3 regions of the Kitasatospora herbaricolor genome follow, and region 3 is predicted to be linked to each of the others. Evidence: riboswitches for the same ligand, from Rfam matches in the RefSeq annotation. Region 3 holds a riboswitch; each other region holds the start of a gene.

Region 1 (6,849 bases), 2.8 Mb from region 3:
AGGTCTGCGCCGACGCCGACCTGGCGAACCGTTCGATCACCGGCGCGGCCCAGGAGGCGTGGCTGCTCGACGGACTCGGCCAGCACCTGAGCACCTGGGACCTCATCGGCCAGCAGGTCTTCTTCGCCCGCAACGTCAACTCCGCGGGCGCGATGAACATGGACGCCTGGGACGGGTACCGGGCCAGCCGGACGCGGATCCAGCAGGGCATCATCGACCGGGCCGTGCGCAACCCCGTCGTCCTCACCGGCGACGTGCACGCGTCCTGGGGCAACGACCTGAAGGCCGACTACGCCGACCCGTCCTCGGCGACGATCGGCTCCGAGCTGGTCTGCACATCCATCACCAGCGGCGGCAACGGAAGCGCCACCACGACGATCCCCAACGGATCGCTCAATCCGCACCTGCGCTTCTACTCCAACCAGCGCGGCTACGTCCGCACGCACGTCACGCCGGCGCAAATCACCGCCGACTTCAGGTCGGTGGCGACGGTGACCGAGCACGGCGCGGCGGCGACCACCGCCCGGACCTTTGTCATCCACGACGGACAGCCGGGGTTGGCCGATGCGTAAACTCTCCGTACTCGGCGCGGTCGTCGCCGGATTCGCCGCGGCCCTCGCCATGGTCGCCCCGGCCTCGGCGGCCGGGCCCTCGTCCTGGGTGACCGCGAACAGCGACTCCACCGGTGACCAGGACACCTCCTCGATCGCGGCCAACCGCCTCGGCGACGTCGCGGTGGTCTGGGAGGACGACCGCGACTCGACCGCCCCGGCCGACGACGCGCACAGTGACGTGTGGGTGCGGATGTTCCGCAACGGCGTCTCCGCCTACGAGTCGAAGCTCTCGGCCGGCGGGACGGCGGGGGTGGCCTGGCGGCACCTCCAGCCCGACGTGGGCCTCGACGACCGCGGCAACGCCGTCGTCGTGTGGGCGGAGGACCCGGACGGCAACGGGTTCTACAACATCGTCTACCGGGTGCTCTCCCCGGCCGGTGCGGTCCTCGGCTCCGGTCGGGCCAACGCGAACTCCGACGGCCAGCAGATCCATCCGCGCGTCGCGGTCGACCCGGACGGCGCGCCGGGCAGCACCGGCGCGGTGGCGTTCTCCGTGGTGTGGGAGGACATCCAGGGCACCGCGGCCGCGACGGTGAAGGCGGCCGGGTTCACCGGGACCACGACCAAGGCCTACGAGGTGACGGTCAACGCGACCGGCGGCGCGCACCACAACCCCGACGTCGCGACCTCCGCCTCGGGCGACGCCGTCGTCGTCTGGGACGACGACACCGACAACAACGGCTCCTACCAGATCGGTCTGGTGAAGCTGGCCAAGGCGAACGGGGCGGTCGCACTCACCCGCCGCAGCGCCAACAGTTTCGCCGGCGGCCAGCAGCAGCGTCCGGCCGTGGCCGCCGACTTCAACGGCGACTTCGCCGTGGCATGGGAGTCCGACCACACCGGTACCCGCGGTGTCTGGGCCCGGTCGTTCACCGCCGCCGGTACCGCCGGCTCGGCCGAGGTCGAGATCTCCGCCGGACCCGGAGCCGGCAACCCCACCGTCGGCATCGACGACCAGCGCGACGCCGTGGTCGGCTGGAGCGTCGCCGGCACCGATCCGGCGGTCCGGGCCCGGGGCCTCAACCCGGACGGCACCTTCGCCGGCCGGCTGCCGGCCCAGTCCGTCAGTCAGGTCACGACCGGTCGGCAGGAGCAGGCCGCGGTGGCCTCCTCCCCGTTCGGTGCACTCGCGATCTCGTACACCGATGACAACGACGGCAACAGCTTCGACCAGGTCCTGCTGAGTCTGGGGGCGACCAACTCGGACTGGTGACGTCCGCTCGATCCACGGACGTCCGCCGGGCCGCCCGGTCGGGAGATCCGGCAGGCGGGTCCGGAACCGCGCGGGAACGCGGTTCTCCGGTACCCCTGTCGGACCACCTCCACAGGGTGGCCCGGCGGGCGTCCGGGTCCGGGGGTGGGCCCCTGCTCGACCGCGGCCAGTGCTGAAGGGATGTCAAGAGCCCGCGCGCAGCCCAGGTGTCCGCAAGCGCTCGCGCGGCACGCCGGCTTCAGGATTGTGCTACGGCCGAGGGAGGACGCTCGTGCAGGGGCCGGCCCGGTGGCCCTGCCCCGGTGCTTCTGATCTGCGGCGACGACCGTAGAGTGGCCTGCGCAGCTGGTTCGCCCTGTCCGCCAGGCAGGCGCGTCGCAAGAGGGAACCCGGTGGGAATCCGGGACTGCCCCGCAGCGGTGAGCGGGAACGACCGCCGTCATACGCACTGGGCCAAGGCGGCCCGGGAAGCGACGGCCAGTAGGAGTCCGCCCTTCACAGGGGTGGGCGCGCCCGCGAGTCCGAAGACCTGCCGCTGCCCGCGGACCGCCACGGTCCGTGGTCCCACCGGACCCCGCGGGCGGGTCGGCGGCGGGGAGGGACGCGCACGCGCACCTCCCGCTCCTGCGCGTACCCGGGGTCTCCTGAACTCGCGAAGGAGAGTTCCGTGCAGCAGACCGAGTGGCCGGGTGCCCCCGGGGCCGTGAACCGTCGAGGCCCGGACAGCGGGGCGACGGCAGGCCGGTCCGCCGGCTCCGGCGCGGCCGGGATCCGGCCGGGCGCTCCGACGACCGGCGGGGTGGCCCGGTGACGATGCCCCCTGCCGTCTCCCGGACCCCGACGGACTCGGCGGTCACCCTGGCCCACATCATGAGCGAGCACGACACCAACCTCTACGGGACGGTGCACGGCGGCGTCGTGATGAAGCTGATCGACGACGCCGCGGCCGCGGCCGCCGGCCGGCACGCGGGTGTCCCCGCGGTCACCGTGTCGGTGGAGGAGATGTCCTTCCTCGCGCCGGTGCGGGCCGGTGACCTCCTGACGGTCCTGGCCCGTGTCGATCACGCCGGGCGCAGCTCGATGTACGTCTCGGTGGTGGTGACGGCGGAACGGTGGAACCTCACCGGGCCGGTGACGAGGGTGGCGACGGCGCAACTGGTCTTCGTCGCCGTCGACGCGGACGGGCAGCCGCACCGTGTGCCGGCGCTGGTCCCGGAGAGCACCGTCGAGCAGCGCCGCGAGCGTCTTGCCCGTGAGCGCCGCGCTCGGCGGGCGAAGGGGCCGGCCGGCTGACCTGGCCGACCGGCTGACCCTCAGCACCCAGGTCCGTCCGGGCCCCCGACCCCGACCCCGCCCTGACCCGGAGGGGAACCCGGGGCCCGGACGGACCGGCCGTCACCAGGGCGCGCAGTGCGCCGTGCGGCCGTGCTCACACCGCCCGGTGGGCGTGGAATCCCCGCCCGCTCTTGCGGCCGAGCAGTCCGGCCTCGACCATCCGGGCGAGCATCGGCGGGGGAGCGTAGAGCGGCTCCTTGTACTCGTCGTACATCGGGCGCCCCGCCCGCCCGCGCGCCGCACTGGCCCGCTCCGGCGTCCCGCTCCGGCCGGGCCGCGGGCGTCCTCGGGCCTTTGCGAGGGGCCGGGCCCAGGTGCCAGGACGGCCGGTACCACGTGCAGGTCTGAATTATTAACGGGCCCGGTGCCGTCGAGGCCTCCGGCGGCCGGGACCAGAACCGGCCCCCTGCGGATCCGGCCCCTTCGGGTGGTGCCGGCCTGCCCGAGGGGACCGGCCGGCACCCCTGCTCGGCCCGGCGGCGGGGGAGGGTGCCCCCGCCGCCGGGCCGCCACCCGTGACCGCGCGCCGAGCCGCCGGGCGCCTCCGTCCGACCGCCTCCGTCCGCCCGCGCCCGGCGCGCCGCGACACCCGTCAGTTCACTGCGCCGCCAGGCGCGGCGTGCGCGGCGGCACCGTGCGCCGGCTGCCCGTCGCCTCGAAGGCCGCGCCGAGGGCCAGCAGCGCGTTGTCGTCGTAGGCCCGGCCGGCGAAGGTCAGCCCGACGGGCATGCCGGTGTCCGCCATGGTGCCCATCGGCACGGTCACGGTCGGGATGCCGAGGTGACGGGGCACCAGGTTGCCGTTCGCGACCCAGACACCGTTGCGCCAGCCCAGCTCGGCGGACGCCTCGCAGACGTCCATGTCCGCGGGCCCCACGTCGGCGACCGCGGGGAACACCACCGCGTCCAGGCGCAGGTCGTCCATCCACAGCTCCAGGTCGACCCGGCGGGTCTCCTCCAGCCCGCGCAGCCCCTCTTCGAGGTGCGGCATGTCGGTGAAGGACGCGTACGGGCGCTCGCGCACCAGGCGCGGGTAGTCGCCGATCGTGTCGTCGAAGCCGGTGTAGCGGTCGGGGAGTTCGCCCTGCTGCTTGGGCCAGATGCGGTCGGGGTCGACCTCGGCCAGGGTGGCGAGCGCCGGGTCGCCGTTGGCCCGCAGGAAGTCGTCCCACGCCCAGGCGGACAGGTCCTCGATCTCGACGGCGAGGAAGTCGCGGCCGACCAGGCCGCGGGTGTGCAGCGAGGGCGCCTCGGGGCGGTCGGACTCGTAGTTGGACACGACGGGGAAGTCGACCTCGACCACCTCGGCGCCGGCGGCCTCCAGGTCGCGGCGTGCGGCTTCCCACAGGGCGATCACCGACGGGCGCGTGTCGATCCGCTGCCCGGTCTGGCCGCCGATGCCGCCGTCGGGGTTGGTGCCGGCGCCGGGGTCGGCGTTGATGTACATCCTGGGTACGCCGACGCGCTTGCCGGCGAGTGCGGCGTGCGCCGTCCGGGCGTCGGCGGGTGCGAGGGCCGGGTACGAGTCGGGCCGCACCTGCGACGCCGAGGGCAGCGGGACCCAGGGCTGCGCACGCCACAGGTCGCCGCGCGTCTCCGGGTCGTCGGCGACGATGACGTCCAGCAGTTCGAACAGGTCGGCCATGGTGCGGGTGTGCGGGACCACGACGTCCATGGTCGGCACCAGCGGCCAGTTGCCGCGCACCGAGATCACGCCGCGGCTGGGCGTGTAGGCGCACAGCGCGTTGTTCGAGGCGGGCGCCCGGCCCGACGACCAGGTCTCCTCGCCGAGGCCGAACGCGCCGAACGACGCCGCCGTCGCGGTGCCGGAGCCGTTGGAGGAGCCGGAGCCGTAGGCGCTGGTGAGCCAGTCGGCGCTGTACGGGCTCTCCGCGCGGCCGTACACGCCGCGCTGCATGCCGCCGTTCGCCATCGGCGGCATGTTGGTCAGCCCTATCAGGACGGCCCCGCCCGCGCGCAGCCGCTCGACGGCGAAGGCGTCACGCTGGGCGACGAGGTGCTCGAAGGCGGGCGAGCCGGCCGCGGCGGTCAGTCCCTTCGCGAGGTAGCTGTCCTTCGCGGTGTAGGGGATGCCGTCCAGCGGGCCGAGCGTCTCGCCGCGCGCGCGGCGGGCGTCGGAGGCCTCCGCCTCGGCGCGGGCCTCCGGGTTCATCACCACCATCGCGTTGAGAGCGGTGCCGGTGCCGGGCCGGTCGTACGCGTCGATCCGCGCGAGGTAGGCGTCGAGCAGGCCGACCGCGGTGGTCTCACCTTTCTCCAGCGCCGCGCGCAGGTCGGCGATACCGGTCTCCACAACGTCGAATCGGCGCGTCATACGGGTGTCTCCTGAGGGTCGGGTCGGCCGAGCCGCTGGGCGTCGAACCGATCGCGTGCGGCCGCCGTGCTTCCACTGCACTGACTAGATTTTCAGTCTAGACTACAGATCTAGGTCCCAGAATCGAGATGAGCCCATGCCGACGCCGCCGCCAGAGTCCGAGCCCGTACGGCCGCAACGCCTCCCCGCGGCGGAAGGCGTGACCGGCCCCGCGACGGCCACCGGGCCGGGTGCCGCCGCCCAGCCCCTTCGGGCCCCGGCCGACAGGAAGCGCCGGCCCAGCGGCGACGAGGCGCGGGGGCGGGCGATGCGGGCCGCCATCAGCGCCATCGCGGAGAAGGGCACCGCGGCCGTGCGGATGTCGGACATCGCGGCGCGGGCCGGCATGAGCACCGGGCACATCCTCTACCACTTCGGCAGGAAGGACCGCCTCCTGCTCGAAGTCCTCGCCTGGAGCGAGGCGGACCTCGGCGCCCGGTTCCAGCAGGCCGCGGACGAGGCCGCGTCCCCCGCCGAGAAGCTGGCCCTGTTCGTCCGCTTCTACCTGCCCCGCCACCAGGGCGACGAACGCTACGCCCTGTGGACGCAGGTGCTGGCCCAGCGCCACGACGACGCCGGCCGGCACCTCCTCACCGCGTTGTCCGACGCCTGGGAGGAGCGCCTGGAAGCCATCCTCCGGGAGGGGCGGGCGCTGGGGCGGTTCGCCGATGTGGACCCTTCCGAGTTCGTCATCAGGGCCGTGGCCATGCTCAACGGGCTCTCCGGCGACGTGATGTTCGGACGCTCGCGCTGGCAGCACGCCTCCGCGCACGCGTTCGCCCTGTCCGCCCTCGAACGCGAACTGCGGCCGGCCGGCGTGGCCTGAGGAGACGTCCCGGGCAGGGTCCCGGTCGAAAACCGACGTGCCGTCATGTCAATTGCTGCGAGCCGGCCCTGGCGCGGCGCCACCCGACGGTAAGTCATCCGACTCAAACGAAGCGCCTTACCGACCGTCAGATGCCGGAGGCCGCGGAGGCCTGCCGAGGAGCACAGTGGCGGACAGCGGGGCGGGCGGCCGCCGGTGTGCAGTCACTCCGGGGCCGCGCCGTACCCGTTCCCTTCATGACATCCACAGGCCAGGAGTCCGTGTGAACCTCTCCCTGAAGCCATGGCGGACAGCCGTCGTGGCGTTGCTGACGGCCCTCTCCGTCCTCTTCCTCTCCGACTCCTCGGCCTTCGCCGTGCAGAACGGGGAGGGCGTCGTCTGGAGCGAGGAGGTCGAGAACAACGTCGCCGTCCAGACCGCCGGCGGCATGGTCGAGGCGCGCGACCCGAACAACGGGATCCTCGTCCAGACGTGGCGCGGCTACGACA
Region 2 (6,849 bases), 820 kb from region 3:
GATGTCGCGGTCCCGCAGGTTGATCTCGGCGGGTGAGCCGGCGCCCTCGCACACCACCACGTCGTAGCGGCGCCGCAGGTCGGCCAGGCACTCCAGGGACTTCTCCAGCAGGACGGGCTTGCGCTCGCGGTAGTCCAGCGCGCCGACCTCGGCGACCGCCCGTCCGAGCAGCACCACCTGGCTGCGGCCGTCCGCGCCGGGCTTGAGCAGCACCGGGTTCATCGCCGCCTCCGGCTCGACCCGGGCGGCCTGCGCCTGCATCGCCTGGGCGCGGCCGATCTCGGCGCCGTCGGCGGTGACGAAGGAGTTCAGCGACATGTTCTGCGCCTTGAAGGGCGCGACCTTGACGCCCTGTCGGGCCAGCCAGCGGCAGATCCCGGCCGTGACCACGCTCTTGCCGGCGTCCGAGGTCGTTCCGGCGACCAGCAGTGCCCCGCTCAATTGCGGCCACCCTTCCGTTGACGTGTGAGGCCCCGGCCCGCGCCGTGCAGGAGGGCGTGCCCGGCGGCGGTGACGCCGAGCGCGAGCAGCCCGACCCGGCGGGAGAGCCGGCAGGCCCGTTCGATGTCGGCCACCCCGACCGGGGGCAGTTCGCGGCCCAGTACCGGCCGGTGCTCGACCCTCTCGCCGTAGGCCAGGGTGCCGCCGAGGCGCACGCCCAGCGCGCCGGCGAAGGCGGCCTCGGCCCGGCCGGCGTTGGGGCTGGGGTGGGCCGCGCCGTCGCGGTGCCAGACCCGCCAGGCGGTGGCGGGCCGGGGCGCGGCCAGGACGGTCAGCAGCGCGGTGAGCCGGGCGCCGGGCCAGCCGGCCACGTCGTCCAGCCGGGCCGAGGCCCAGCCGAAGCGGACGTAGCGGGGCGAGCGGTGCCCGACCATCGCGTCCAGGGTGTTGACGGCCCGGAAGGCGAGCAGGCCGGGGGTGCCGGCCAGCGCTCCCCAGACCAGGGCGTTCACCACCGCGTCGGCGGTGTTCTCGGCGACGGACTCCACCACCGCCCGGGCGATCTGCTGCTCGTCCAGCGCGCTCGGGTCGCGCCCGCACAGGTGCGGCAGCCGCTCCCGGGCGGCGGTGAGGTCCCCCGCCGAGAGCGAGCGCCCGACGGTCCCGGCCTCCCGGATGAGCGAGGTGCCGCCGAGCACCGTCCAGGTCGCGGCGGCGGCCAGCGCCGCCCTGCCTGCCGGCGAGCGTCCCAGGGTGCGGTCGGCGAGCGTGGCGACGGTCGCGACGGTGCCCACGCAGAGCGCGGTGTACGCCGCGCCGGCGGCCCGCCGGTCGCGCCAGAGCAGCCGTTCCAGGCGGCCGGCGGCGGTGCCGAAGGCGGCCACCGGGTGACCGCGTCGCGGGTCGGCGAAGCGGGCGTCGGCCAGGTGTCCGGCGACGGCGCCCAGGGCGAAGGCTGCGCCGCGGGTCAGCCCGCGCACGGCAGGTGCGCGGCGGTACGGCGGCGGGCTCGGTTCGACGGTGGCCGGTGGACGGCCCGGGCAGCCTGCATGGCGTGCGTGTCCTCACTCAGGGTCCGCGCCCTGGCTCGACGTACCGGGGGCGAGAGTCTCCTGGCTTCCGGGTCGGACACACCCTCGGGCCTTCCCGCGGGCTTCTGACGGACCGCCGTGACCATGGTTCGAGCGTGCTCCCCGGTGACAGTGGCGGGACCGCGCCGGATTCGCACCGGCTTCCTCTGCATGCCTCCGTTTGGCTGATGGATCCCATCACGCGGCCGAACCGGGAGTCAACCAAGGCCACCGAGGGTTTGGTCACACGCGCGGCCCGCGTGCGCCGTGCGCGGCGCGCGGACGACGCACCCCGGGCGCCGGGCCGGCCGTCCGCGAGCGGCGCAGGCCAGGGTCGCGCTACCCGCGTAGCGGTGCGCCTTGGAGGAAACCGTCATTACCTCCGAGTAGCGCGCCCGTCGGGCGGCACTGATCTGTACGATCCGCCAGTCGCCCACCGGGGGCCTGACCTGCGCTTCGTGCGTTCGGCGTCTGGGGCCGTCCGGGCCCGGCCCGTACGGTCGTTGCTCATGCGATCCAGACAGCCCTCCGTGACGCCGGTGCCCTTCTCGCCCATGGCGGCCAGGGCGCACCGCGCCGGGCTGGGCCTGACCCCTCATCAAGTGGCGGAGGGGATGGCCGCGCACGGGGTCCGGCTGCTGCCGGCCCACGTGATCGGCTGGGAGACGGGGGAGATCCGGCCCTCCGAGGAGGAGTTCATCGCCCTCGCCCGCGCCCTGTGGTGCCCGCCCGCCCAGTTGATGGGAGCCCGGCCGGCCTGCCTGCGCGACTTCCGGGTGGCCCGGGAGCTCGGCCGGGACGAGGCCGCCCGCCGGATCGGCCTGTCGCCGCGCGCCTACGACCTCGCCGAGGACGCCGGCCGGTGGACCGGGGACGAGGACCGGACGTACGCGCTCGCCCAGGTGCTCGGGATGACGCTGCGGGAGGTGGTGGCCGTCCTCGGCCGTGGGGAGGAGCTGGACCAGCGGCTGCGCCGTTGCGTCGACGGGCGCTGGCAGGCCCAGGTGAAGGCGGTCGGGCGGATCGTCCCGGTGCCGAAGGAACTGCTCGCGGCGGTGCTGACGGACCTGCAGAACGAGTACCAGGTGACGGCGCACTGGGGCTCCGGCGGCTGGGGGTCGTCCGCCCCGGCGCAGCCCGAGCCCCCGCGGCAGACCCGGCCGCTCGGCGAGCGCTTCTGGGAGCTGCTGTCCCGGCGGCCCACCGAGATCCCGGTCTGACCCCCGAGCCTCTCCTTCCCCTTTCTTCCTCCGCGTCCCCCTTTCCGGGTTCCTTCCTCCGCGCTCCGCACGGCTCCCCGCCCGCCCGCTTCCGATCCCCGCCCGTGCCCCGGACGGCCCCGCACCGGTGGCCGCCCGGCCCCGCGACGCGTGGACTGGGGAGCGGATCCAACCGGGCCGTGGCCGGCCGCCCGGCAGGGAGCAGCAGAGCGGGGAGCGAGATATGCGTTGGGGAACCGCAGCAGTCGTGGCGGCCGCCGCGGCCGGTACGGGCGTGGCCGTACTGGCCCTCGGGCGCAAGGTGTCGGAGCGGGCGGTGCACCCCCGCGCGGACCACGCGTCCGGCGCCCGGCCGGTCCGGGTGCTCGGCGTGGCCGCCGGCCGGGTCACCCTCACCCGGACGGTGGAGACCGCCCGTCCGGGCCGCTACGCCCTGGAATGGGGGGCCGACGGCCACGCGGTGGTCGGCGAGGTCCTGCAGAGCGACCAGCAGGCCGTCACCCGCCGGCTGGAGCGGGCGGACACCGGCACCCTGGAGACCGGCACCGTGGTGCGGCTGACCCCCCGGGTCCACCTGGGGGACCCGACCACCGCGCTCGGGCTGCCCTTCCTGGAGACCGCCGCGGTCGGCGAGGCCGGGCCGCTGCCCGCCTGGTACCTGGACGGGATGCGCGGCACCTGGGTGCTGCTGGTGCACGGCCCGGGGGCGGACCGGCAGCAGACGCTCCCGGTCGTCCCGCTGCTGCACCGCCTGCGACTGCCGGTGCTGGCCGTCACCTACCGGGGCGACGAGGGCGCGCCGGCCTCGCCCGACGGGCTCGGCCACTTCGGCGACACCGAGTGGCGCGACGTCGAGGCGGCCGTCCGGCTGGCGCTGGACAGCGGCGCGGGCAAGGTCGTGCTGTTCGGCTGGTCGCTGGGCGCCACCATGGCCCTCCAGACGGCGGCCCGCTCGGCCTGGGCCGAGGCGGTGAGCGGCCTGATCCTCGACTCGCCGGTGCTCGACTGGTCCAGGACGGTGCGCAGGGAGGCCGCCGGGGCGGGTGTCAGCGCCCCGCTGGCCGGGCTCGGGGCACTGGCCGCCCAGGGGCGCTCCGGCGTCGACCTGGCGGGCTTCGCACGGCTCGCCGAGGGCACCGACCTGCGGGTGCCGACGCTGCTGATGCAGAGCCCGGACGACGCGGTCGCCCCCTGGCCGGCCGCCGAGCGTCTGGCCGGCCGCCGTGAGGACCTGGTCAGCCTGCGCCCGGTGCCCGGGGCCGCGCACGCCGCGCTGTGGAACGCCGACCCGCACGGGTACGAGGAGAACCTGCGGCGCTTCCTCACGCCGCTGTTGTGACCCGGGCGGCTGCTGCGACCCGCGCGGCCGCCGTGACCCGAGCCGCCGCACCGGCCCCGGCGCCCCCTGCCGGGCCCGCCCGGGCCGCCGTGCGAGGCACCCGGCGGCAGCGGCCCGGGCCGCCCCTCGCCGGGGGGTACACCATCCAATAGGTGGCGTGACCACGTCATTTTTGCGGTGCGCAAGCCCGGTTTGGGGTCTGTTGCCCGATCTTGCGGCCCTCCCCGCCCCGGCTCCCCGCAGACTCGCCGAACTCGATGTGACAGAACGCCCGTGCACGGGGAAGACTGCACGGCGTGACGTCTCGGAACCCGCGCGACCGTGATGCCCCGCTCCCGCCGACGATCGGTACCGGCGCGACGGTGACCCGTCTGCCCGGTACGGCCCACCGTCCCGACGGTGCGCGCCCGGGCACTCCCGGCGCACCCCGCCGCCGTGGCCCCGCACCGGCTCCCGGTCGCGGGCGCGCACCCGTACCCGAAGGCTTCCCCGCCCCCGCCGAGCTGGCCCCGCTGGCCCGGCGGATGCTCGTCGACGCCGTCCGGATCGCCCGCTGGGCCGGCGAGCTGGAGCAGGTCGACAAGCGCGGCGAACTCCTCCCCGAGGACGCCCGCGCCGCCGGACGCGCGCTCGCGATGACCGTCGGCGCCGCCGCCAAGGCCTGGGGCCAGGCCCTGCTGGTCGGGCTGGTCGAGCCCCGCGACGGCGGCGCCGCCCCCGGCTGGCGCCTGCACGCCTGGGAGCACGACGACGAGGCCGTGGTCCGCGGCTGGTCCGCGCTCTTCGACGCCTGGACGCTGCTCGCCCCGGTACCGCCCGCCGCCCTGCGCGGTGTCTTCGCGGTGCTCGCCGGGCAGGCGGTCGACCAGGCCCCGCAGCTGCTCTCCTTCCTCCACCTGGTGGACGGCCCGGTCTCCGACGGCGAGCTGATGGAGCTGCTGCGCCGCGGCCTGGACGAGCGCCGGATGGGGGCCGGCACCGGCCTGCTGTCGCTGTCGCCCGTCCCGCACGCGGCCTCCGCGGTCTCGGCCGTCCGCGGCACCTGCCGGGAGCCCCAGGTGGACACCCCGGCGGCGCCCTCCGACGTCGCCGCCGTGCTGGACTGGATGCTGGACGGCCTGGCGGCCGTCGGCGCCGTGATCCGGCTGGACGAGGCCGCCGAACTCTCCCCGCTCGGACACTGGGCGGTGCGCGCCAAGCTGGAGGAGATCTGCACCGTCGCGCAGACCGCGGCCGGGCACATCGAGCAGAGCGCGCTGGAGCTCCTCAACGCCTGCGCCGACTACTCCCCGGGCCCGGCCCGCGCCGAGTACCGCGCCTGGGTCGCCGCCCGGCCGGTGGACCGCGCCGTCGCCGAGCTGCTGGACGCGGCGCAGGGCGACGACGCCCTGGTGCGCGGCCTCGCCTTCGAGGCGCTGCGGGTGGCCGGCGGCACCGCCGAGCAGGCGGTCAGGGCCGCCGTCGACGAGCCCGTGCTGCGCCCGTACGCCCTGCTGTGGCTCGCCGAGCAGTCGGACGAGGAGGGCGTCTCCCCGGCCGACGTCCTCGGGGCGGAGGACGCCGCCTGGCTCTGGGTCGACACCGCCGCCGCCGTCCTGGACCACGGGGAGACCGGACTGCTGGTCGGCCACGTCGAGGGCGCCTCGGCGGGCGACCCGGTACGGCTCTTCGCCCGGGCCCGGCAGTCCGGGCACCCGCGCGCGGCCTCCGTCCTGACCGCCGTCTCCGGCGTGCACCCCGACCCGGCGGTGGCCCGGGCGGCCCGCCGCTCGGCCTTCTCGGTGCACAACGGCGGCGCCTAGGCACGCGGCCCCTGCCGCCCCCATCGGCCGTACGCAGTACGAAGGGCCCGGATCCTGGTGGATCCGGGCCCTTCGTACTGCGTGGTGCGTTGCCGCTACAGCTCGCCGTCGCAGCCGAGGCGGGACTCCGCCCGGCGGGCGCGGACGTCGCCGACCTTCTGGCCGACCTTGCGGCGGATGACCAGCAGCGGGGCCATCGCGGCCAGCGCGATCTGGGCGAAGGCGCCGATGTGCAGCAGGGTGTCGCCACCCGGCAGGCCGGTCGCCCAGGCGGCCAGGCAGCCGATGCTGACGACGATCCAGCAGAGCGTCGCGGTGGCCAGCAGGCCCTGCGGCTTCGGGTACTCGATCCGGCTCATCATCAGGTACGCGGTACCGGCGATGGCCAGCAGGCCCGGCAGGAACGGCGGGTCCAGCAGCACGATGGCGATCACCGTCATCGCGCCCATCGGGCAGGGCATGCCCTGGAAGACCCCCGGACGCATCTTCACGGCGGAGAAGCGGGCGAGCCGCAGCACCACCGAGAGCAGCACCGTGAGGGCGATCAGGGCCGACAGCCGGCTGTCGGAGCCCGGCGAGACCATGCCCCAGACCGCGACGAAGTAGGCCGGCGCGATGCCGAAGCTGATCAGGTCGGCCAGGTTGTCCAGTTCGGCGCCGAGCGCGGAGGAACGCAGCTTGCGTGCCACCAGGCCGTCGAACAGGTCGCACATCGAGCCGATGAGCAGCAGCACCACGGCGGTGGCGGCGCTGTGCCGGTCCGGCGCGGCGTCCGGGTTGGTGATGTGCGGGACCAGGACCCCGGTGGTGATCGAGTAGATCGCCAGGAAGCCGCAGACGGCGTTCCCCAGGGTCAGGAAGTCAGCGGTGGACAGGTGCTGGGGCGAACGCGGAGCGCGCAGCTCGCGGTCGCGCGCCCAGCGGCGGCGACGCAGCTCCGTCTCCTCGTCGTCCAGACCCGCGATCGTCTCAGGATC
Region 3 (6,849 bases):
GCTCTGCCGGGCCTGCTCGGAGAGCCGGATGCCCGCCGACGACGGCCGCACCGCCCACCACGACCCGCACGACGACGGCGACGCCGCCCACCCCGGGCACCTGAGCCACCTCAGCCAGGGGGCCGGCGGGCTGGCCTGGCTGGCCGAGCGGGAGTGCGGCATCGCGGCCCCCGCCGCACTGGTCCGCACCCTGCTCGACCGCTGGGTGGCGGCGAACCCGGGCGGCCGGGCCTACCGCGACCTCGAAGAGGTCTGCTGAGCCCTGCCGGGCCCCTGCGGCCGCGCCCGGTCCGGTGCGGCCCGGGGCGCCGTCGCCCGGGGCGGCGGCCGTCGACCCGGAAGTAAGGGACCGGCGGCCCGCGGGGGCCGTACCCTTGAGCGGACACCTCGGCAGACCCATGGGAAGCGGAAGAATCGATGGCGGAGCAGCACGACCACACCCACGAGCACGACCACGAGCACGGCGAGGCGCCGGCCGCCCCGCTGAAGGTGGTCGGTGAGGAGCCGGACCTCTCCAAGGGCACCGCCCGCCCGATCACCGTGGTCGGCAACCCCGTCCTGCACCACGAGTGCAAGGACGTCGTCGCCTTCGACGCCGGCCTCTCCGAGCTGATCGACGACATGTTCGTCTCGATGTACGCGGCCGAGGGCGTCGGCCTGGCGGCCAACCAGATCGGCGTCGACGCCAAGGTCTTCGTCTACGACTGCCCGGACGACGAGGGCGTCCGCCACATCGGACACGTCGTCAACCCGGTGCTGGAGGAGCTCCCGGCCGGGCGCCGGGTGCTGGACGACAGCAACGAGGGCTGCCTGTCCGTCCCCACCGCCTACGCCGAGCTGGCCCGTCCCGACTTCGCGGCGGTCACCGGCCAGGACAAGGACGGCAACGCGATCCGGGTCGAGGGCACCGGCTTCTTCGCCCGCTGCCTGCAGCACGAGACCGACCACCTGTACGGCCAGCTGTACATCGACCGGCTCTCCAAGCGCGACCGCAAGGACGCGCTGAAGCAGATGGCCGAGGGGACGCCCAAGTACGCGACCGTCCCCAACGACTGACCCCCCGTCCCGGGCGCGGCGGCCACCGGCCGCGGCGCCCGGGAACGGCGACGGGGCCGGGCCGCACCCGAGGTGCGGACCGGCCCCGTCGCCGTCCCCGGGCCGGGGACCGGGCAGGCTAGAAGTCGTCGTCGAAGGCGACCGAGCCCTCGACCGCGACCTGGTAGGCGGAGACCCGGCGCTCGAAGAAGTTGGTCAGCTCCTGGACGTTCTGCAGCTCCATGAACCCGAACGGGTTGCTGGAGCCGTAGCGGACCGGCATGCCGAGGCGCGCGAGGCGCTGGTCGGCCACGGCCTGCAGGTACTCCCGCATCGACTCGGTGTTCATGCCGGGCAGGCCCTCGCCGCACAGGTCACGGGCGAACTGGAGCTCGGCCTCGACGGCCTCCTCCAGCATCTCGGTGACCTGCTTGGCCATCTCGTCGTCGAAGAGGTCCGGCTCCTCCTGGCGGACGGTGTCCACCACGGAGAACGCGAAGTCCATGTGCATGGACTCGTCGCGGAACACCCAGTTGGTGCCGGTGGCCAGGCCGTGCAGCAGGCCGCGGCTGCGGAACCAGTACACGTACGCGAAGGCGCCGTAGAAGAAGAGGCCCTCGACGCAGGCCGCGAAGCAGATCAGGTTCAGCAGGAACGCGCGCCGGTCGTCCTTGGTCCGCAACGAGTCCAGGTGGTCGACGGCGTTCATGTACTTGAAGCAGAACTGCGCCTTCTGGTGGATGGAGGGGATGTTCTCCACCGCGTCGAAGGCCGCCGCACGGTCGTCCGGGTCGGGCAGGTAGGTGTCGAGCAGCGTCAGGTAGAACTGGACGTGCACGGCCTCCTCGAACAGCTGCCGGGACAGGTAGAGCCGGGCCTCGGGCGAGTTGATGTGCTTGTAGAGGCTCAGCACCACGTTGTTGGCGACGATCGAGTCGCCGGTCGCGAAGAAGGCGACCAGCCGGCCGATCATGTGCCGCTCGCCCTCGCTGAGCTTGGCGAGGTCGGCGACGTCGGAGTGCAGGTCCACCTCCTCCACGGTCCAGGTGTTCTTGATCGCGTCCCGGTACCGGTCGTAGAACGACGGGTACCGCATCGGACGCAGCGTCAGCTCGAAGCCGGGGTCGAGGAGCATCTTCTCGCGGCCGGGCGCGTCGAAGTCGGTCTCCGGGGTGGGGGAACTCACTGGCAGGCCTCGCAGGACTCGGGGTTCTCCAGGGAGCAGGCGAGAGCCGCCTCCTCCTCCGGAGTGAGGGTGGACGTCGGCGCGGTGACCGCCACCGGCACCGGGGCGGCCGCGCGGGCGGTGCCGGTGGCTGCCTGGGCGATCCGGGTGGCCGGGCGCGAACGCAGGTAGTACGTGGTCTTCAGGCCGACCTTCCAGGCGTACGCGTACATCGAGCTGAGCTTGCCGATGGTGGGCGCGGCCATGAAGAGGTTCAGCGACTGGCTCTGGTCGATGTACGGCTGCCGGGCGGCGGCCAGGTCGATCAGCGCCCGCTGCGGGAGCTCCCAGGCGGTGCGGTACAGCGCGCGGACCTCGGCGGGCAGCCAGTTGAGGTCCTGGACGGAGCCGTTGGCCTCGCGCAGCGCGTCCCGGGTCTGCGCATCCCAGACGCCCAGCTCCTTCAGCTCGCGGACCAGGTACGGGTTGACCTGGAGGAACTCGCCGGAGAGGGTCTCGCGCTTGAACAGGTTGGACACCTGCGGCTCGATGCACTCGTACACGCCGGCGATCGAGGCGATGGTCGCGGTCGGCGCGATCGCGAGGAGCAGCGAGTTGCGCAGGCCGGTGGTGGCGATCCGGGCGCGCAGCGCGTCCCAGCGCTCGGTCCACTGCGGGGTGGTCCCGAAGTGGTCGATGTGCAGCTGGCCGCGGGCGGCGCGGGTCTCCGCGTACGCCTCGTGCCGGCCCAGCTGCTCGGCCAGCTCGCTGGAGCGCTCGTAGGCGACCAGCATGATCCGCTCGGAGATCAGCGTGGAGAGCTGCTTGGCCTCGGCGGAGTCGAAGTCCAGGCGGAGCTTGAAGAAGACGTCCTGCAGGCCCATCACGCCGAGGCCCACCGGGCGCCAGCGGGAGTTGGAGGTGCCGGCCTCGGGGGTCGGGTAGAAGTTGATGTCCACCACGCGGTCGAGGAAGGTGACGGCGGTGCGGACGGTCGAGTCCAGCCGGTCCCAGTCCATCGCGTTCACCAGGTCGGCGGGGGTGGCGCCGGGGGCCACGTGGGCGCCCAGGTTGACCGAGCCCAGGTTGCAGACCGCGGTCTCGGAGTCGTCCGTGACCTCCAGGATCTCCGTGCAGAGGTTGGAGGAGTGGACGGTCCGGCCGGGGAGGGCGGTCTGGTTGGCGGCCCGGTTGGAGGCGTCCTTGAAGGTCATCCAGCCGTTGCCGGTCTGCGCCAGGGTGCGCATCATCCGGGCGTACAGGGTCTGCGCGGGGATGGTGCGCACGGCCTTGCCGGCCGCCTCGGCCTTCAGGTACGCCTCGTCGAAGTCGGCGCCCCACAGGTCGACCAGCTCGGGCACGTCGGCGGGGGAGAACAGCGACCAGTCGCCGCCCGCGTTGACCCGGCGCATGAACTCGTCCGGGATCCAGTGGGCGAGGTTCAGGTTGTGGGTGCGGCGGGCCTCCTCGCCGGTGTTGTCGCGGAGCTCCAGGAACTCCTCGATGTCCGCGTGCCAGGTCTCCAGGTAGACGCAGGCCGCGCCCTTGCGCCGGCCGCCCTGGTTGACCGCCGCCACCGAGGAGTCCAGGGTGCGCAGGAACGGCACGATGCCGTTGGACTTGCCGTTGGTGCCGCGGATCAGCGAGCCGCGCGAGCGGATCCGGCTGTAGGAGAGGCCGATGCCGCCGGCGTGCTTGGAGAGCCGGGCGATCTGCGCGTAGCGCGAGTAGATCGAGTCCAGGTTGTCCAGCGGCGAGTCCAGCAGGTAGCAGGACGACATCTGCGGGTGCTTGGTGCCGGAGTTGAACAGCGTCGGCGAGGACGGCAGGTAGGAGAGCGCGCTCATCAGCGCGTACAGCTCGGCGACCTCGCGGACCGACTGCTCGTCGTCGCCGACCGCCAGGCCGCTGGCGACGCGGAGCAGGAAGTGCTGCGGGGTCTCGATCACCTTGCGGGTGATCGGGTGGCGCAGCAGGTACCGGGACTGCACGGTGCGCAGGCCGAAGTACTCGAAGCGGTCGTCGCCCTTCTGGTCGATCAGGGCGTCCAGCGCGTCGGCGTGCTTGGCCACGAACGCGGCGGTGGTGTCGCCGATCAGGCCCTCGGCGTGGCCGACGGTGATCGAGGCGGAGAAGGAGACGGCGCCCTGGCCGACGGCCTCGTCCTGGATCTCCAGGGCGAGCAGCCGGGCCGCGAGCTTCGAGTACTGCGGGTCCTCGGCGATCATCGACGCGGCGGCCTCGACGGCCAGCCCGCGCAGCTCCGCGAAGTCGGAGCCGGCGTGCCGGCCGCGCAGGGCGGCGGCGGCGACGTGGCCGGGGTCGACCTGGGGCAGGTCGACGCTGCGGTCGGTCAGGAGGCGCAGGAGCGCTCCACCGGGGTCGGACACCGTCGGGTCGGACGGGGCGGCGGGGCTGGAACCCTGGGCGGGCAGGGTGACTGAGGCAGCGGTGGTCAAGGCGCTTCTCTCCTGGCGGCGGCGGTCGGCGAGGGGGCTGCCGGGCCGCATGGGCGCAGGGGAGGGCAGCGCGGAACACCTCACGGCGCGCGCGAACCACCCCCCGGCCCACCCGCGAGGCCCGGACGATACTGCTGTGCTGCATGGCGACTGCGGGGAAGCCCTGTGGCACACCGTCGGCAGGTCATCGGACTCGCGTGGCCCGGTCGGGCAGCCCGCTCACCGCTGCGGGGCAGTCCCGGACTCGCACCGGGTTCCCCTGCGTTCGACAGCAGGAGTGAGCATACATCTAGTGGCGCCAGCCCGATGAAGCACCACATGTTGTGCACTGTGGCGTGTCGGGCGACCAGTCGTCGGCTCACGGAGCAGGCAAGGGGGAGGGTGCCGGGCCCGGATTTGGGAACGGATTGATTACCGGACAGCCCTGCCGCGCGCACCATGCTTTACGATCTCGCCTCATGAGCGAGGGAACGGGCGTACCGTCCGACTGGACGCGTCAGCCCGCACAGCCGGTCCAGGGTCAGCAGCCGGGGGCACCGGGGCAGCCGCCGCAGGGGCAGCAGCCCGTCCCGCCGGCTCCGGGTGGTTTCGGCCCGCCCCCGGTGCCGTACAGCCAGCCCGCGCAGCAGCTCCCGCCGCAGGGCCAGCCGGTTCCCCCGCCGATCCCGCAGCAGCACCAGCCGCAGCAGCCGTTCGCCCCCCAGCCCGGTCCGCAGCAGGCGCCGCCGCCGCAGTGGCAGCCCGCGCCGCAGCCGTTCCAGGCCGAGCCGAACTGGACCCAGCTGGCCGACCAGCACGAGAACGAGTCCCGCAAGCGCCGCCGGCTGTGGATCGGCGCCGCGGTGCTGGCCGTGGTGCTCGTCGGCGGCGTGGTGGCCGCCGGCGTGGTCATCTCCGGCAAGGGCGGCGGCGGCAACAAGCCGAACCCGAAGCCGGCCGCCTCGACCGGCCTGCCGCTGGAGCAGGCGCTGCCGCTGATCTCCGACGCCTCGACGGACAAGGCCCCGGTCGACGCCGCGACGCTCTTCCCCGACCAGACCCGCACCATCGACGGCAAGGTCTGGACCCGGATGGTCACCGGGTCGACCTCGCCCTGTTCCAAGGCGACCACCGGCGGGCTCGGGCTCGCCCTCGGCGACGACGCCTGCCGTTCGCTGGTCCGGGCCACCTACGTGTCCGGGGAGAGCGCCGTCACGGTCGGCATCGCCGTCTTCGACAACAAGGCGGGCGCCGACAAGGCGCTCGGCCGGCACGCGGGCCTGGTCCAGGGCCTGTCCGGCCCCGGGGTCGCCACCTTCTGCGTCACCGACAAGTCGGGCTGCGCCGAGACGCACGCCGCGGTGGGCCGCTTCGGGTACTTCACCGTCGCCGGTTCGCTCAAGCAGACGCCGGACCAGGCCGATCCGGCGGCGGCCGCGGCGGCGAGCCCGCTCGCGGACCGCGCCAAGGAGGTCCTGCTGGGCCGGGCCAAGCCGGCGGCCACCGCCGGCTGAGTACCTCCGCGCGCGGACGTGGGGTGGCGGGCTACCCCTACCCTGGCCTGGCCCTCGCCTTGCCCGGCCCCTGCCCGGCCTGGCCTGGCCCGATCCGGTCGGATCCGGCCGGTGACCCGCGCCCCGGTGCCGGTCGCGGGTGACGGGCCGTCCGGGCCCGGGGGCACCGGGCCGTTCGTGCCGGACCGTTCGTGACGTCCTGTTCACGACGGCCGTAACAGGCCGCGAACGCGCGTCCGATAAGGTGTGGTGCCCCGGGGGACAGTTGCTGCATGGTCAGTTCGCTCCGGCACGCGGAACGCAGCTACCAGGAGGTACCGCGCGGTGAGCACCGCGACCAGTGCGCCCAGCAGAAGACGCAAGTCGTCCGGCCGCCGCCGGAACGCGTCGGAGCCCGTCTCGGGCCTGCTGCTCCCGGCACCCCCGAACGCCCAGGAGAAGTACAACTACACCGTCCGCAACCAGTGGGTGCTGACGCTCTGCTCGGTGATCAGCTTCGTCTGCCTGGTGATCAGCCAGGTCGAGCTCTTCCGGGTCGGCTCGTGGTTCTGGCTCTGCGTGCCGTTCCTCGTCTTCACCGTCGTGTACTACCTGGTCTCCCTGCGGGTGAACAGCTTCACGCCGAACTTCGACCTCAAGGAGCACCGCCGGCTGGTCCGCAAGTGGACCCCGGCCGAGTACCCGACCGTCGACGTGT

Evidence for each region. Region 3 has a riboswitch for cobalamin ahead of J2S46_RS25500 (ribonucleoside-diphosphate reductase subunit alpha). Riboswitches for the same ligand answer to the same signal wherever they lie in the genome.
Region 1: linked by a shared signal. The riboswitch ahead of J2S46_RS36965 (acyl-CoA thioesterase) and the one ahead of J2S46_RS25500 (ribonucleoside-diphosphate reductase subunit alpha) in region 3 are both predicted to bind cobalamin.
Region 2: linked by a shared signal. The riboswitch ahead of J2S46_RS28845 (cobalamin biosynthesis protein) and the one ahead of J2S46_RS25500 (ribonucleoside-diphosphate reductase subunit alpha) in region 3 are both predicted to bind cobalamin.

What each region holds. Positions count from the first base shown of each region.
Region 1 covers NZ_JAUSVA010000002.1:8,556,867-8,563,715, forward strand. Annotated here, with positions in the region: gene J2S46_RS36955 (alkaline phosphatase D family protein) at 1-572, shown strand, start outside; gene J2S46_RS36960 (hypothetical protein) at 565-1,827, shown strand; cobalamin riboswitch at 2,156-2,378, shown strand; gene J2S46_RS36965 (acyl-CoA thioesterase) at 2,641-3,120, shown strand; partial or broken gene J2S46_RS36970 (3-hydroxyacyl-CoA dehydrogenase family protein) at 3,257-3,376, opposite strand; gene J2S46_RS36975 (amidase) at 3,760-5,496, opposite strand; gene J2S46_RS36980 (TetR/AcrR family transcriptional regulator) at 5,804-6,361, shown strand; gene J2S46_RS36985 (hypothetical protein) at 6,624-6,849, shown strand, end outside.
Region 2 covers NZ_JAUSVA010000002.1:6,561,697-6,568,545, forward strand. Annotated here, with positions in the region: gene J2S46_RS28840 (cobyric acid synthase) at 1-441, opposite strand, end outside; gene J2S46_RS28845 (cobalamin biosynthesis protein) at 438-1,421, opposite strand; cobalamin riboswitch at 1,547-1,679, opposite strand; gene J2S46_RS28850 (helix-turn-helix domain-containing protein) at 2,021-2,731, shown strand; gene J2S46_RS28855 (alpha/beta hydrolase family protein) at 2,955-4,070, shown strand; gene J2S46_RS28860 (hypothetical protein) at 4,367-5,872, shown strand; gene J2S46_RS28865 (CDP-alcohol phosphatidyltransferase family protein) at 5,968-6,849, opposite strand, start outside; gene J2S46_RS28870 (phosphatidylserine decarboxylase) at 6,848-6,849, opposite strand, start outside.
Region 3 covers NZ_JAUSVA010000002.1:5,746,618-5,753,466, forward strand. Annotated here, with positions in the region: gene J2S46_RS25485 (tetratricopeptide repeat protein) at 1-259, shown strand, start outside; gene def (peptide deformylase) at 418-1,056, shown strand; gene J2S46_RS25495 (ribonucleotide-diphosphate reductase subunit beta) at 1,175-2,170, opposite strand; gene J2S46_RS25500 (ribonucleoside-diphosphate reductase subunit alpha) at 2,218-4,710, opposite strand; cobalamin riboswitch at 4,821-4,982, opposite strand; gene J2S46_RS25505 (hypothetical protein) at 5,118-6,152, shown strand; gene J2S46_RS25510 (glycosyltransferase family 2 protein) at 6,477-6,849, shown strand, end outside.